2 regions of the Nocardia sp. NPDC088792 genome follow, and region 1 is predicted to be linked to the other one. Evidence: riboswitches for the same ligand, from Rfam matches in the RefSeq annotation. Region 1 holds a riboswitch; the other holds the start of a gene.

Region 1 (5,703 bases):
CTTCGGCTCGGATAGGTCGAAGCCGAGGGGCTCGATCAGGTGTAGCTCACAGCCGGTACCGGCGGCCAGGCGAATGGCATTGCCGGTGTTGGGCGGGATACGAGGTTCGAAGAACACCAGATGGAACACGCGCTACAGCATCCCAGAACGTAAGCTCGGGGCCGTGACTGGAGCCCATACCGCGCCCGAGAGCCGCAGTAGTCGTTTCTGGGCGTCCGTGCGCGAGAACCTGCCCATGCTGCTGGTCGCCGCGGTGCTGGTGGTGGCCGTGGTGCTGTTGTCCGCGGACCGGTGGCGGCGCGGGACCTACGTGTTCGGCGGTGCGGCACTGGTGGCCGCGGCCCTGCGGCTGTTGCTGCCGGCCGACCGGGTGGGTCTGCTGGCGGTGCGGAGCAAGCCTTTCGACGTGGGCTGGCTGACCGTGACGGGCGTGGCGATCATCGTGCTGGCGGCCACCATCAGTCCGCTGGGTGTCACTTAGAGCCCTGCGGGATGTCTGGAGCCCTGCGGGATTCGGGGCTGCGGTCGGAACCGCAGCCGGAATTCAGCGGGTGGTCGGGTGGCCCGGCCGCCGGGTGGCGGTCAGACCGAGGTGAGGCGGCGGCAGAGCTCGCGGCGGAGTACCTCTTGGTCGGGAAGTCGGTTCAGTACCCGGAGTACGGCCGGGCGTAATTCGCGTTGTTCCTCGTCGTTGAGCAGGTCGACGAGAGTGCGAAGATCCAGGTCATCGAAGGCTGCCATGCCTGACACAGTAATCGTCCGCGGCGCTTCGCAGAAGGATCTCTACGGGACGGTTACGGCGGATTCATGCGCGCGAAACCGGCAGTGCTTCACGACAATTCGCACGAAACAGACTCGACACGCGACGTTAGCGCGCACCCTCTATGGGGGAACGTGCGCGCATATTCGAAGGAAACCCTAATTATTCGCGCGGCACATGTCAGTGATGCGGCTCACTCGCGGCAATGTCATTCGGCCCACGTCAGTGCCGTTCGGCCGCACGCGCAGTGTCATTCGCGTGCGGAACGCGCCGCCCGCGCCAGGTCCATGGCCTCGGTCATGAGCTTGCCGACCGCCTCGGTCTCGGTGAGGAAGCCGTCGTGCCCGTCCCGCGAGCGCACGATCTCCAGGCCCTTACAGCCCGGCAGCAACTCGGCCAGCTCCTGCTGCGTGCGCAGCGGGTACAGCCGATCGGAATCCACGCCGCCGATCACACACGGCACCGGCGTCGCACCCAGCGCCGCCTCGATACCGCCCCGGCCACGGCCCACATCGTGCCGGTTCATGGCCTCGGTGAGCAGCACGTAGGTGGCCGGATCGAACCGTGCGACCAGCTTGTCGGCCTGATACTCCAGGTACGACTGCACCGCGTAACGCCCACCCGCCCAAGGGTTCTCGTCCCCCTGGGCATGATTCTCGAAACGATGATCCAGCTCGAACTCGGTGCGGTAGGTCAGGTGCGCGATGCGCCGCGCGATGCCCATGCCGGCGATCGGGGTGCGGCCGCTGCCGTGGTAGTTGCCGCCCTGCCAGTCCGGATCCGCCTGGATGGCGGCGATCTGGGTGGTCTGGGTGCCGATCTGATCCGCGGTGGCGCGCGCGCCGACCGCGAGCACCAGTGCGGCGCCGACCCTTTCGGGGCTGCCGACCATCCATTCCAGCACCCGCATACCGCCCATGGACCCGCCGACCACCGCGGCCAGCCGGTCGATGCCGAGCCGGTCGAACAGCTTCACCTCGGCGGCCACCTGGTCACGGATGGAGATCTCGGGAAACCGTGCGCCCCAGGGCTTTCCGTCCGCCGCCAGCGATGCCGGCCCGGTGGAACCCTTGCAACCGCCGAGCACATTGGTGGCGATGACACACCATTCGCGGGTGTCCACCGGCGCTTCCCGCCCGACGATGCCGTCCCACCATCCCGGCGAGACGTGATGTACATCGGCGGGGCCGACCACATGCGAATCACCGGTCAGCGCATGCTCCACGAGCACCACGTTGTCGGCGTTCGCGGAGAGTTCGCCCCACCGCTGCACGGCCAGCGTCACGTCGGGGATGACGTCGCCGTTCTCCAGCCGGACATCCCCGATCGCAATGCTGCCGAGCGTCCCATCGGGCGGCGGAAGCAGGAGTTCCGCCGCATGCCGGGAGGTGCTCGAGGTGGTTTTCACGGTCAACTTGCCGCCGCCGTCAGCCCGGCCCGCAGGTCCGCCAGGATGTCGTCGAGGCCCTCGATACCGACGGCCAGACGCACCAGACCAGGCGTGACACCGGAAGCAAGCTGCTCCTCGGGGGTCAGCTGGGAATGCGTGGTGGAGGCCGGGTGGATCACGAGCGAGCGCACATCCCCGATGTTAGCGACGTGGCTGTGCAGGGTCAGGGCGTCCACGAACTTCTTGCCCGCATCGATGCCGCCGGCCAGTTCGAACGACACGATGGCGCCGACACCCTTGGGGGCCAGTTGTTTGCCGCGCTCGAACCAGGGGGAGTCCGGGAGTCCCGCGTAGTACACCGTGGTCACGCCCGGCTGCCCGGTCAGGAATTCGGCGACCGCCTGCGCATTGGCGACGTGCCGCTCGACCCGCAGGCTCAGCGTCTCGATACCCTGCGCGATGAGGAAGGCGTTGAACGGCGCCACGGCCGAACCCAGATCGCGCAGCAACTGCACGCGCGCCTTGAGTGCGTAGGCGGGTGCGCCCAGGTCCGCGAACACCACGCCGTGGTAGCTCGGGTCCGGGGTGGTGAAGCCGGGGTACTTCGATTCGCCCGCAGCGTCTTTCACGGTCCAGTCGAAGGTGCCGCCGTCCACGATCACGCCCGCGACGGCCGAACCGTGCCCGCCCAGGTACTTGGTGGCCGAATGCACGACGATGTCCGCGCCGTGCTGCAGCGGGTTCAGCAGGTAGGGGGTCGCGACCGTGTTGTCCACGATCAGCGGCACGCCCGCGGCGTGCGCGACCGCCGAGATGCCCGGCAGATCGAAGATCGAGCTGCTCGGGTTGGCGACCGTCTCACCGTAGAAGGCCTTGGTGTTCGGGCGGACCGCCGCCTTCCACTGCGCCAGATCGTCGGGATCCTCGACGAAGCTGACCTCGATGCCCAGCTTCGGCAGCGAGTAGTGGAAGAGGTTGTAGGTGCCGCCGTACAGGTGCGGGCTGGAGACGATGTGGTCGCCCGCCCCGGCGAGGTTCAGGATGGCGAAGGTCTCCGCGGCCTGGCCGGAGGACAGCAGCAGCGCTGCCACACCACCTTCCAGGGCCGCGATGCGCTGTTCCACCACATCCTGGGTGGGATTCATGATGCGCGTGTAGATATTGCCCGGCTCGGCGAGCCCGAACAGCGCTGCGGCGTGGTCGGTATCGCGGAAGGCGTACGAGGTGGTCTGGTAGATCGGCAGGGCGCGGGCGCCGGTCGCGGCGTCGGGGGCCTGGCCGACATGAATCTGCTTGGTCTCGAAGGACCATTCCGAGGGGTCGATGCCCTCGGACGCGGGGTTCGCGGGCGCGGTCGAGTCACTCATGTTCAACTCCGGGAGAACAAGGTCGCCGAATGGCGGAAGTCTGACGTTATCGGAAGACGGATCGGCTTCGACAACAACACATTTCGGGAACCTCCTAGGTGCGCTTGCGCTCGGCCCTCGAGCGCCCGGTCCTCACCCGGAGCACCCCACCGCAGCTGGAGGGTTGCCGATCAGCAAGCCGGGGCTACGCGCTGATGCTCTTGACCTGATGCGAGATTCTAGCGGGCGGTCGCTCCTGTTTCCGCAGTGGGGCTTGCCACATTCGATTTGCAGCAGCAACGTCGGAATTCGTTGTATGCGGCGCGAACATTGTCGGCCAGCATGCGCGCGGTCGAGGCGGTGGTGCAGTCCGGGAACTCGGACTCGGCGTCGAATTCGCACTCCATGCCGACCCGCACGATGCCGTGCCAGGTGGCGGCGATGATGCGGACCGTCAGGTGGTCCTGGGGCAGGTGCAGGCGTTCGGCGAGCACCTCGGTCATGGCGCGGGTCTTGGTGTCGGCCGATTCCATGCTGAGGGCGCGGACCGCGGTGCTGTCGCGGCTGATGCGCTGCATTTGCTGGAACCAGCGGAAGGGCACCGGCTCGTCGGCCTCGATGACGCGGTCCACGATGACGAGGAAGGCGGCGAACAGGGCCTCCATTTCGTCGCCGCTGTCGGGCTGGGCGCGCAGTTCGTCGGCAAGTGCCTGTCCCCAGCCTTCGATGGGGGCGATGACGATCGCCTCCTTGCTCTCGAAGTACCGGTTCACGGTGCGGGGGGAGACATCGGCGGCGTCGGCGATCTGCTCGACCGTGGTGGCGTCGAAACCCTGCTCGTCACAGAGCTGTAGCGCGACGTCGATGATCCGTGTCCGGGTCTGCTGCTTCTTGCGTTCGCGCAACCCGGAGCTGCGGCGATGCAGCAAGCCGGCACTTGACAAATTGGCGGACATGGTTCCCATGGTATCGCCACCGGGGCGGATCGCGTCGCCGTATGACAACTGTCGCAGTCAGACATTTTTCGCTTGACGCCAATTGTCGGTGGGGGCCAGTATGGTCTCAACCGCCCTGGCCCATTCGTGAGGAGACGACATGACAGCCTCGCAAGACGCTCTCGATTTAGAAGAAAGATCAAGTGGCGCAACGGATTCGCGCCGCTGGTTCGCGCTCGGCGTCATCGCCATGGCGCAGCTCATGGTGGTGCTGGACGCCACGATCGTCACCATCGCCATGCCCTTCGCGCAGAAGGACCTGCACATCAGCGACGGCGACAAGCAGTGGATGCTGACCGCCTACACGCTGATCTTCGGCGGTCTGCTGCTGCTCGGCGGCCGGCTGGCCGACTACCTGGGCCGGCGCCGCATCCTGATGATCGGCCTGGTCGGCTTCGCCGGGGCGTCGGCGCTGGCCGGGCTCGCCCAGAGCTCGACCGAACTGTTCGCGGGCCGCGCACTGCAGGGCGCCTTCGGCGCGCTGCTGGCCCCCGCCGCCCTGTCCCTGGTGTCGGTGACCTTCACCGAGGCCAAGGAACGCGCCCGCGCCTTCGGTGTGTTCGCCGGTGTGTCGGCGGGTGGCGCGGCCATCGGCCTGATCGCGGGCGGCGCGCTCACCGAGTTCGCGAACTGGCGCTGGTCGCTGCTGGTGAATACGCCCATCGCGCTGCTGGCGCTGATCGGCGCCTTCGTCTTCGTGATCAAGGATGTGCCGGCGCCGCGGACCGGTGGCTACGACCTGCCAGGTGCGGTCACCGTGACCCTGGGCCTGATCTCCATCGTGTACGGCTTCAGCCGCGCGGCCTCCGACGGCTGGACCGCGTCCACCACGCTGGGGCTGCTCATCGCGGGTGTCGCGCTGCTGGTGGCGTTCGTGGCCATCGAACGCCGGTCGGCGAATCCGCTGCTGCCGCTGCGCATTCCGGGTGAGATCAACCGGGGTGGGTCGTATCTGGTGGCGTTGCTGGTGCCGATCGCCATGTTCGCCATGTTCCTGAACCTGAGCTTCTACCTGCAGATCACGCAGCACTACTCGGCGCTGAAGGCGGGCGTGTCGTTCCTGCCCTTCCCGGCGGGGATCGCGATCTCGGCCGGTGTCGCCTCGGCGCTGCTGCCGAGGATCGGGCCGCGGCCGCTGATGCTGGCGGGTTCGGTGCTGGGTGCGGCGGGCCTGCTGTGGTTGTCGCGGCTGGAGTACGGCGACAGCTACGC
Region 2 (5,703 bases), on a different contig from region 1:
CCAGGCCGGACCCTTTTCGACGAGGGTCGAGACGGCGTCGATGAGCCGATCCACATCGGCCGCGGTGGTACCGAGGCCGATGCTGGCGCGCAGGGCGGCATCCACACCGAGACGGGCGAGCAGCGGATGCGCGCAGAAACGGCCGTCGCGGACCCCGATACCGTGCTCGGCGGACAGGTAGGCGGCGACCTGGCCCGGCTCGAAACCGTCGACGGTGAAGGCCACGATGCCGACCGCGTCGGTGCTGTCCCGCCAGATACGCAGGAAGTTCACGCCCGGAACGGTTTTCAGGCCGTAACGCAGGCGGTGGGTGAGGTACTGCTCGTGCTCGAGGACCGTCGTCGCGTCGAGAGCGGCCAGCGCGTCACAGGCCGCGGCCAAGGCGGCCACACCGAGCACATTGGGGGAACCGGCCTCGTGCCGCTGCGGGGCAGGGGCCCACTCGACACCGTCCGCGGTCACCGAGCGCACCGCGCCGCCACCCGCCAGATACGGCTCCGCCCGGTCCAGCCAGTCGCGGCGGCCCACCAGCACACCCGCACCGAACGGCGCGTACGCCTTGTGCCCGGAGAAGGCCAGGTAATCGATGCCCGTGGTCTGCAGGTCGATGCGGCGGTGCGGGGCCAGCTGCGCGGCATCCACCAGGATGCGGGTACCGCACTGATGCGCGATCCACGCCAGCCGCTCCAACGGCAACAGTTCCCCGGTCACGTTCGAGGCGCCGGTAACCGCAAGCAGCGCAGCGGGTTTCGAGCACAACTCCGCGACCAGGCGCTGAATGGTCTCCTCGATGGTGTCCGCGATCGGCACCACGCGGCGGCCGTGCCGCGTCCAGGGCAGGAAGTTGGCGTGATGCTCCACATCCAGCACCACCGTGTCACCGGGCACGCAGGAGGCCAGCAGGTTCAGTGAATCGGTGGTGTTGCGGGTGAAGACGACCACCTGATCGTCGGCCGCGTTCAGGAAGCGAGCGACCGTGGCCCGCGAGTTCTCGTAGCAGTCGGTGGAGACGCGGGAGGCGTAGCCGGCGCCGCGGTGCACGCTCGCGTAGAACGGCAGCAGTTCCGCGACGCGGTCGGTGACCTGCTGCAAGGCGGGGGCGCTGGCCGCGTAGTCGAAGTTGGCGTAGGTGGTGGTGCCGCCCTGCACGAGGGGCACCTGCAGCTCACAACCCGAGACGGTGGCCAGCGGGGCACAGGTCTGGTCGGCGAAAGCAGTCATCACGAAATCCCATCGGATCCAGGGACGCGCGATCAGAGAAAAGAGTGATCGAGAGTCCGCGCTTGCCGCGCCCGGTCGGGCGACAGCCGGGTCGTCACCCGGAGCACCCCACCGCGGAGGAGGGTTGCCGACCAGCAAGCCGGGGCTGAACGCTGGTACTCATGACCTGATTGGAGAGGCTGGCAGATGCACGGCACGGTTGTCAACCCTGCCCGGCCGGTAAGGGCCCAACCCCGCCAGGAGTGCGGCGGAGGGCAGATCGCACACAAATATCATCCGAAAGTTGGATCGGGTGGGCCCCGAAGTTCGAATCGCGCGATCGTTGCTGGCGCGTACGGTTGGTGGAGAAGTTAGGGTAGCCAAAGGAGAGCGCCCGGGGAGTTGAAACGAGGTTGCTCGACCATGTTGGACACCACCGACACCACCACGCCCTTCTCGACGCTCATTCGCACCGCGACCGAGCAGCAGCACAACGAGGCCGAACACTCCACCTTCATGCGTGACATGCTCGGCGGACAGCTCGGGGTCGAGGCGTTCTACCGCTACACCGCGCAACTCTGGTTCGTCTACGCCGCCCTCGAAAAGCATTCCGCCGCACTGGCTTCCGACCCGGTCGCGGGACCGTTCGTGCGTCCCGAACTGGAGCGCCTGCAGTCCCTCGAGACCGACCTCGCCCACCTCGGCGGCGAGAACTGGCGCGCCGGACTCACCGCGCTGCCGTCCACCGCCGCCTATGCCGCCCGCATCGACGAATGCGCGCAGACCTGGCCCGCCGGATACGTGGTGCACCACTACACCCGCTATCTGGGCGATCTGTCCGGCGGGCAGGTCATCCGCGGTACCGCCGAAAAACTGTGGGGCCTGCCCAAGAAGGGCGACGGCGTGCGCTTCTACGTCTTCGACGAGATCTCGAATCCGGCCGCCTTCAAGCGCGAATACCGCGAGAGCCTGGACCGCCTGCCGGTCGAAGGCTCCGAGGTCGACCGGGTACTCGACGAGGCCCGGCACGCATTCACGCTGAACACGGACCTGTTCCGTGAACTTGGCGCGGAATTCGCCGCGTAACAACGAGATTCACGAAGGTCGCCGGTCTGTCGGAGGGATCGGCGACCTTCGCCGGATCGGCCGCGGAGACCGGCGCGTGGAAGCGGCTCTTCGCGGCTGAAAGACCGCCGGTCGTGCGCGCTGTCACGGCCGGCGGTCTTGCGCTCGCCGACGGGGATGCGTTCTCCGGTCCCGTGTTCGCGGTGCGCGAAGTCTTGCCTGCTCTTGCGCTCGCGGGGCGGGATGGGTTGCTATGAATCGGTGAGTATCGCGCTGCTGTTGAGTTTTCTGGGGCTGTGTATTCTGCTGGCCCTCACGCCCGGGCCGGATACGTTTCTGGTGCTGCGCTTCTCGATGGCGGGATCGCGACAGGGCGTGGCCGCGGCCATCGGGTCGGCATTCGGCGGGCTGGTGTGGGCCGTCGTGGTCGCGGCGGGGGTGGCGGCGCTGCTGGAGCAGTCGGCGACCGCGTATCGCACGTTGAAGGTGGTCGGCGGAATCTATCTGCTGTACCTGGGGGTTCGGGCGCTGCTCGCGCATCGGCGGGAGCAAGGCCGGGCCGCCGCGGAACTGGACGAGGTCGGGGCGGAGCTGGAAGAGGCTGGGGCGCAGCGGGAAACCGCCGGGACGCGGGCCGCGTCGTCGTTGCGCTCGGCATTCGCTGCGGGGTTGCTATCTTGCATTTTCAATCCCAAGGTGGGGTTGTTCTATCTCGCGGTGCTGCCGCAGTTCCTGACGCATGTGACCTTCGGGGGTACGCTCACCCTCGGCGCGATCGAATCCACCATTGCCGCAATCGAAATGGTGGCGGTGGCGGTGGCGGCCTCGCGGGCGGTGGCCATGTTGAAGCGGCCCAAGGTGCGGGCGCGGCTGGAGCAGGCGAGTGCGGCGATCCTGGCGGCGCTGGGGATCGGGACGGCCGCCTCGGCGGTGTGAGCCGGACTCCTACCCGGTCCGAATCGAACGCTGCGGGGTGAGTCAGTCGGCGATCTCGGCGCGGTGATAGGCGCCGTTGTAATAGACCAGCGGGCCGGCTGCCGGGCCGTCGGTGGTGTTGTCGTGGACCCGGGTGACCAGGCCGATGACCAAGGTGTGGTCACCGATCGGGAGGAGCTGGTGGACGGTGGCGCGCACCCAGATCGGGGTGCCGTGCAGGATCGGCTCGCCGGATTCGATGGCGGTCCAGAGCGACCGGTCGGTGAAGCGATCCTCGGCGGTGCGGCTGAAACGCTGTGCCAGATGTTTCTGATGCTCGCCGAGGAAGTGCACGACCACGGATTCGGCCCGCAACAGGGACTCGATGCTGGAGGACGTCTCGGCGATATTGAACGAGATGAGCGGGGGCTGGGCGGAGAGGGAGGCGAAGGAGGTGGCGGTGAAACCGACCGGGCCGTTCTTCGAGTGCAGGGTGACGATGGTGACGCCCGCCGGATAATGCCGCATGGCAGCCCGATACTGCTGCGCGGTGATGCCGCTCAGATCATCGGGTACATGTAGCTCGGACCCGGGCGCCGGAGAATCGCTCACGTCACGAACCTACGTGTCCGGCTGCCCGGATATTCCGCCCTGTGCCATTTGTCGCCTAGTCCACATCGATGGCCAGGCCCGCCGTGATCCGCACCAGCTCGCCGAAGGTCGTGCGGAACAGCGTGTTCGGATGCCCGCCCGCCGCCCACAACTCCGTATGCCGGGACAGGGCGTTGTCCACGAACGTCGGCAGATTGGTCGGATGGCCGAGCGGGGCCACCCCGCCGATCGGCTGCCCCGTCACCGCCGGCACCATTGCCGCCGGTGCGCGGGTCAGCGTGCCCTCCAATCGCTGCCCGGTGCGGGACAGATGCACCTGGTGCGCGCCGGAAACCAGCAGCAGTACCGGATCGTCGTCGAGCAGGAAGAGCAGCGATTTGGTGATCGCACCGAGTTGCACGCCGAGGGCATCGGCCGCTTCCTGTGCGGTGTGGGTGGGATTCTCCTGGGTGATGATCACCCCGTGATGGCCGCGCGCGATCAAGGTGTCGGAGACCTTCGACGCGACCGGTGGCAGGGACCTGCGCATGGCACCAAGGGTAGATCGATTGCGGTGGATGTGCGGAGGATCAGTATTCGGGGTAGCCGTCTTCGGGCCCCAGCATGGTCTTCAGGCGGGCCCGGGTGATACGGGTCAGCTCCTCCAGGGTGTGCGCCGAAACGGATTCGTGCACACAGGAATCGAATACTCGCTCCAGATCGACTGAAGACAGGGCGTCCAGTTCGGCCTCGCCGGCCTTGCACAGCGCCTCGTGACTCGGGTACGGCCTGCTGTCGGCCAGCTTCGCCGCCCACGTGACATTGCAGCAGCATTCGAAGAGGGCATGCACGGCACGGCTACGGGTCAGGGAATTGAAGCGCTCCAGCCCGATTCCGTGATGCATCATCATCTCGGTCCTCCACACCCGCGTATGCGCTCCGGCGATGAAGAGAATGGTCCGTCCGCGGGGTCATGGGAACCAGTGGGCCGCAGCAGAATTAGCACAGCTTTTACACCGTGCCGGCCAACTCTGCGAACCGGTTGGTATCACTCGGGCCGCGCCGTCCGGCGGGGGCCGAGTGGCGGGGGGTGGAAGGTCTCGGTTGTCCCGTTACGCTGGACCGATGACCGATTGGAAGGCTTTCGACGTCGAGAGCAAGGACTACGTCGCACAGGTGACACTCACCGGCCCCGGCAAGGGCAATGCCATGGGACCGGACTTCTGGCGCGAGCTGCCGCTCATCTTCGGCGAACTCGACGCCGACCCCGAGGTGCGGGCCATCGTCCTCACCGGATCGGGCAAGCATTTCTCCTACGGACTCGACCTGCCCGCCATGAGCCCGCTGTTCGGGCCGCTGCTGGCCGACAAGGCGCTGGCCGGGCCGCGCACCGGCTTCCTCCGGCACGTGCGCACCATGCAGGACTCGGTCACCGCGGTCGCCGACTCGCACAAGCCCGTCATCGCCGCCATCTCCGGCTGGTGCATCGGCGGCGGCCTCGACCTGATCGCCGCCGCGGACATCCGGCTGGCCAGCGCGGACGCCAAGTTCTCGCTGCGCGAGGCCAAGGTCGCCATCGTCGCGGACATCGGCTCGCTGCATCGGCTCCCGGGCATCATCGGCGAGGGCCACCTGCGCGAACTCGCCTACACCGGCAAGGACATCGACGCCGCCCGCGCCGAGAAGATCGGGCTGATCAACGACGTCTACGCCGACCGGGAGGCCGTGCTGGACGCCGCGCACGCGCTGGCCCGCGAGATCGCGGAGAACCCGCCGCTCGTGGTGCAGGGCATCAAGGATGTGCTCGACCAGCCCAAGGCGGGCAAGGTGGCGGACGGGCTGCGGTACGTCTCCGCGTGGAATGCCGCCTTCCTGCCGTCGGAGGATCTGACCGAGGCCATTCAGGCCGTCTTCGAGAAGCGGCCGCCGCGC

The links. A riboswitch is a leader RNA that binds a small molecule or an ion and turns the genes downstream of it on or off. The one in region 1 is predicted to bind S-adenosylmethionine.
Region 2: another riboswitch for S-adenosylmethionine. It lies ahead of ACIP5Y_RS34515 (aminotransferase class V-fold PLP-dependent enzyme); the one in region 1 lies ahead of ACIP5Y_RS43950 (bifunctional o-acetylhomoserine/o-acetylserine sulfhydrylase).

The regions. Positions count from the first base shown of each region.
Region 1 is NZ_JBIVKC010000008.1:364,168-369,870, forward strand. Features, by position in the region: gene ACIP5Y_RS43930 (tRNA (cytidine(34)-2'-O)-methyltransferase) at 1-129, opposite strand, end outside; gene ACIP5Y_RS43935 (DUF3017 domain-containing protein) at 236-481, shown strand; gene ACIP5Y_RS43940 (hypothetical protein) at 583-741, opposite strand; gene ACIP5Y_RS43945 (homoserine O-acetyltransferase) at 1,011-2,174, opposite strand; gene ACIP5Y_RS43950 (bifunctional o-acetylhomoserine/o-acetylserine sulfhydrylase) at 2,171-3,517, opposite strand; SAM riboswitch class IV at 3,613-3,723, opposite strand; gene ACIP5Y_RS43955 (TetR/AcrR family transcriptional regulator) at 3,736-4,452, opposite strand; gene ACIP5Y_RS43960 (MFS transporter) at 4,592-5,703, shown strand, end outside.
Region 2 is NZ_JBIVKC010000005.1:504,488-510,190, forward strand. Features, by position in the region: gene ACIP5Y_RS34515 (aminotransferase class V-fold PLP-dependent enzyme) at 1-1,221, opposite strand, end outside; SAM riboswitch class IV at 1,275-1,388, opposite strand; gene ACIP5Y_RS34520 (heme oxygenase (biliverdin-producing)) at 1,624-2,286, shown strand; gene ACIP5Y_RS34525 (LysE family translocator) at 2,527-3,201, shown strand; gene ACIP5Y_RS34530 (flavin reductase family protein) at 3,244-3,708, opposite strand; gene ACIP5Y_RS34535 (YbaK/EbsC family protein) at 3,848-4,321, opposite strand; gene ACIP5Y_RS34540 (2-oxo-4-hydroxy-4-carboxy-5-ureidoimidazoline decarboxylase) at 4,362-4,682, opposite strand; gene ACIP5Y_RS34545 (crotonase/enoyl-CoA hydratase family protein) at 4,897-5,703, shown strand, end outside.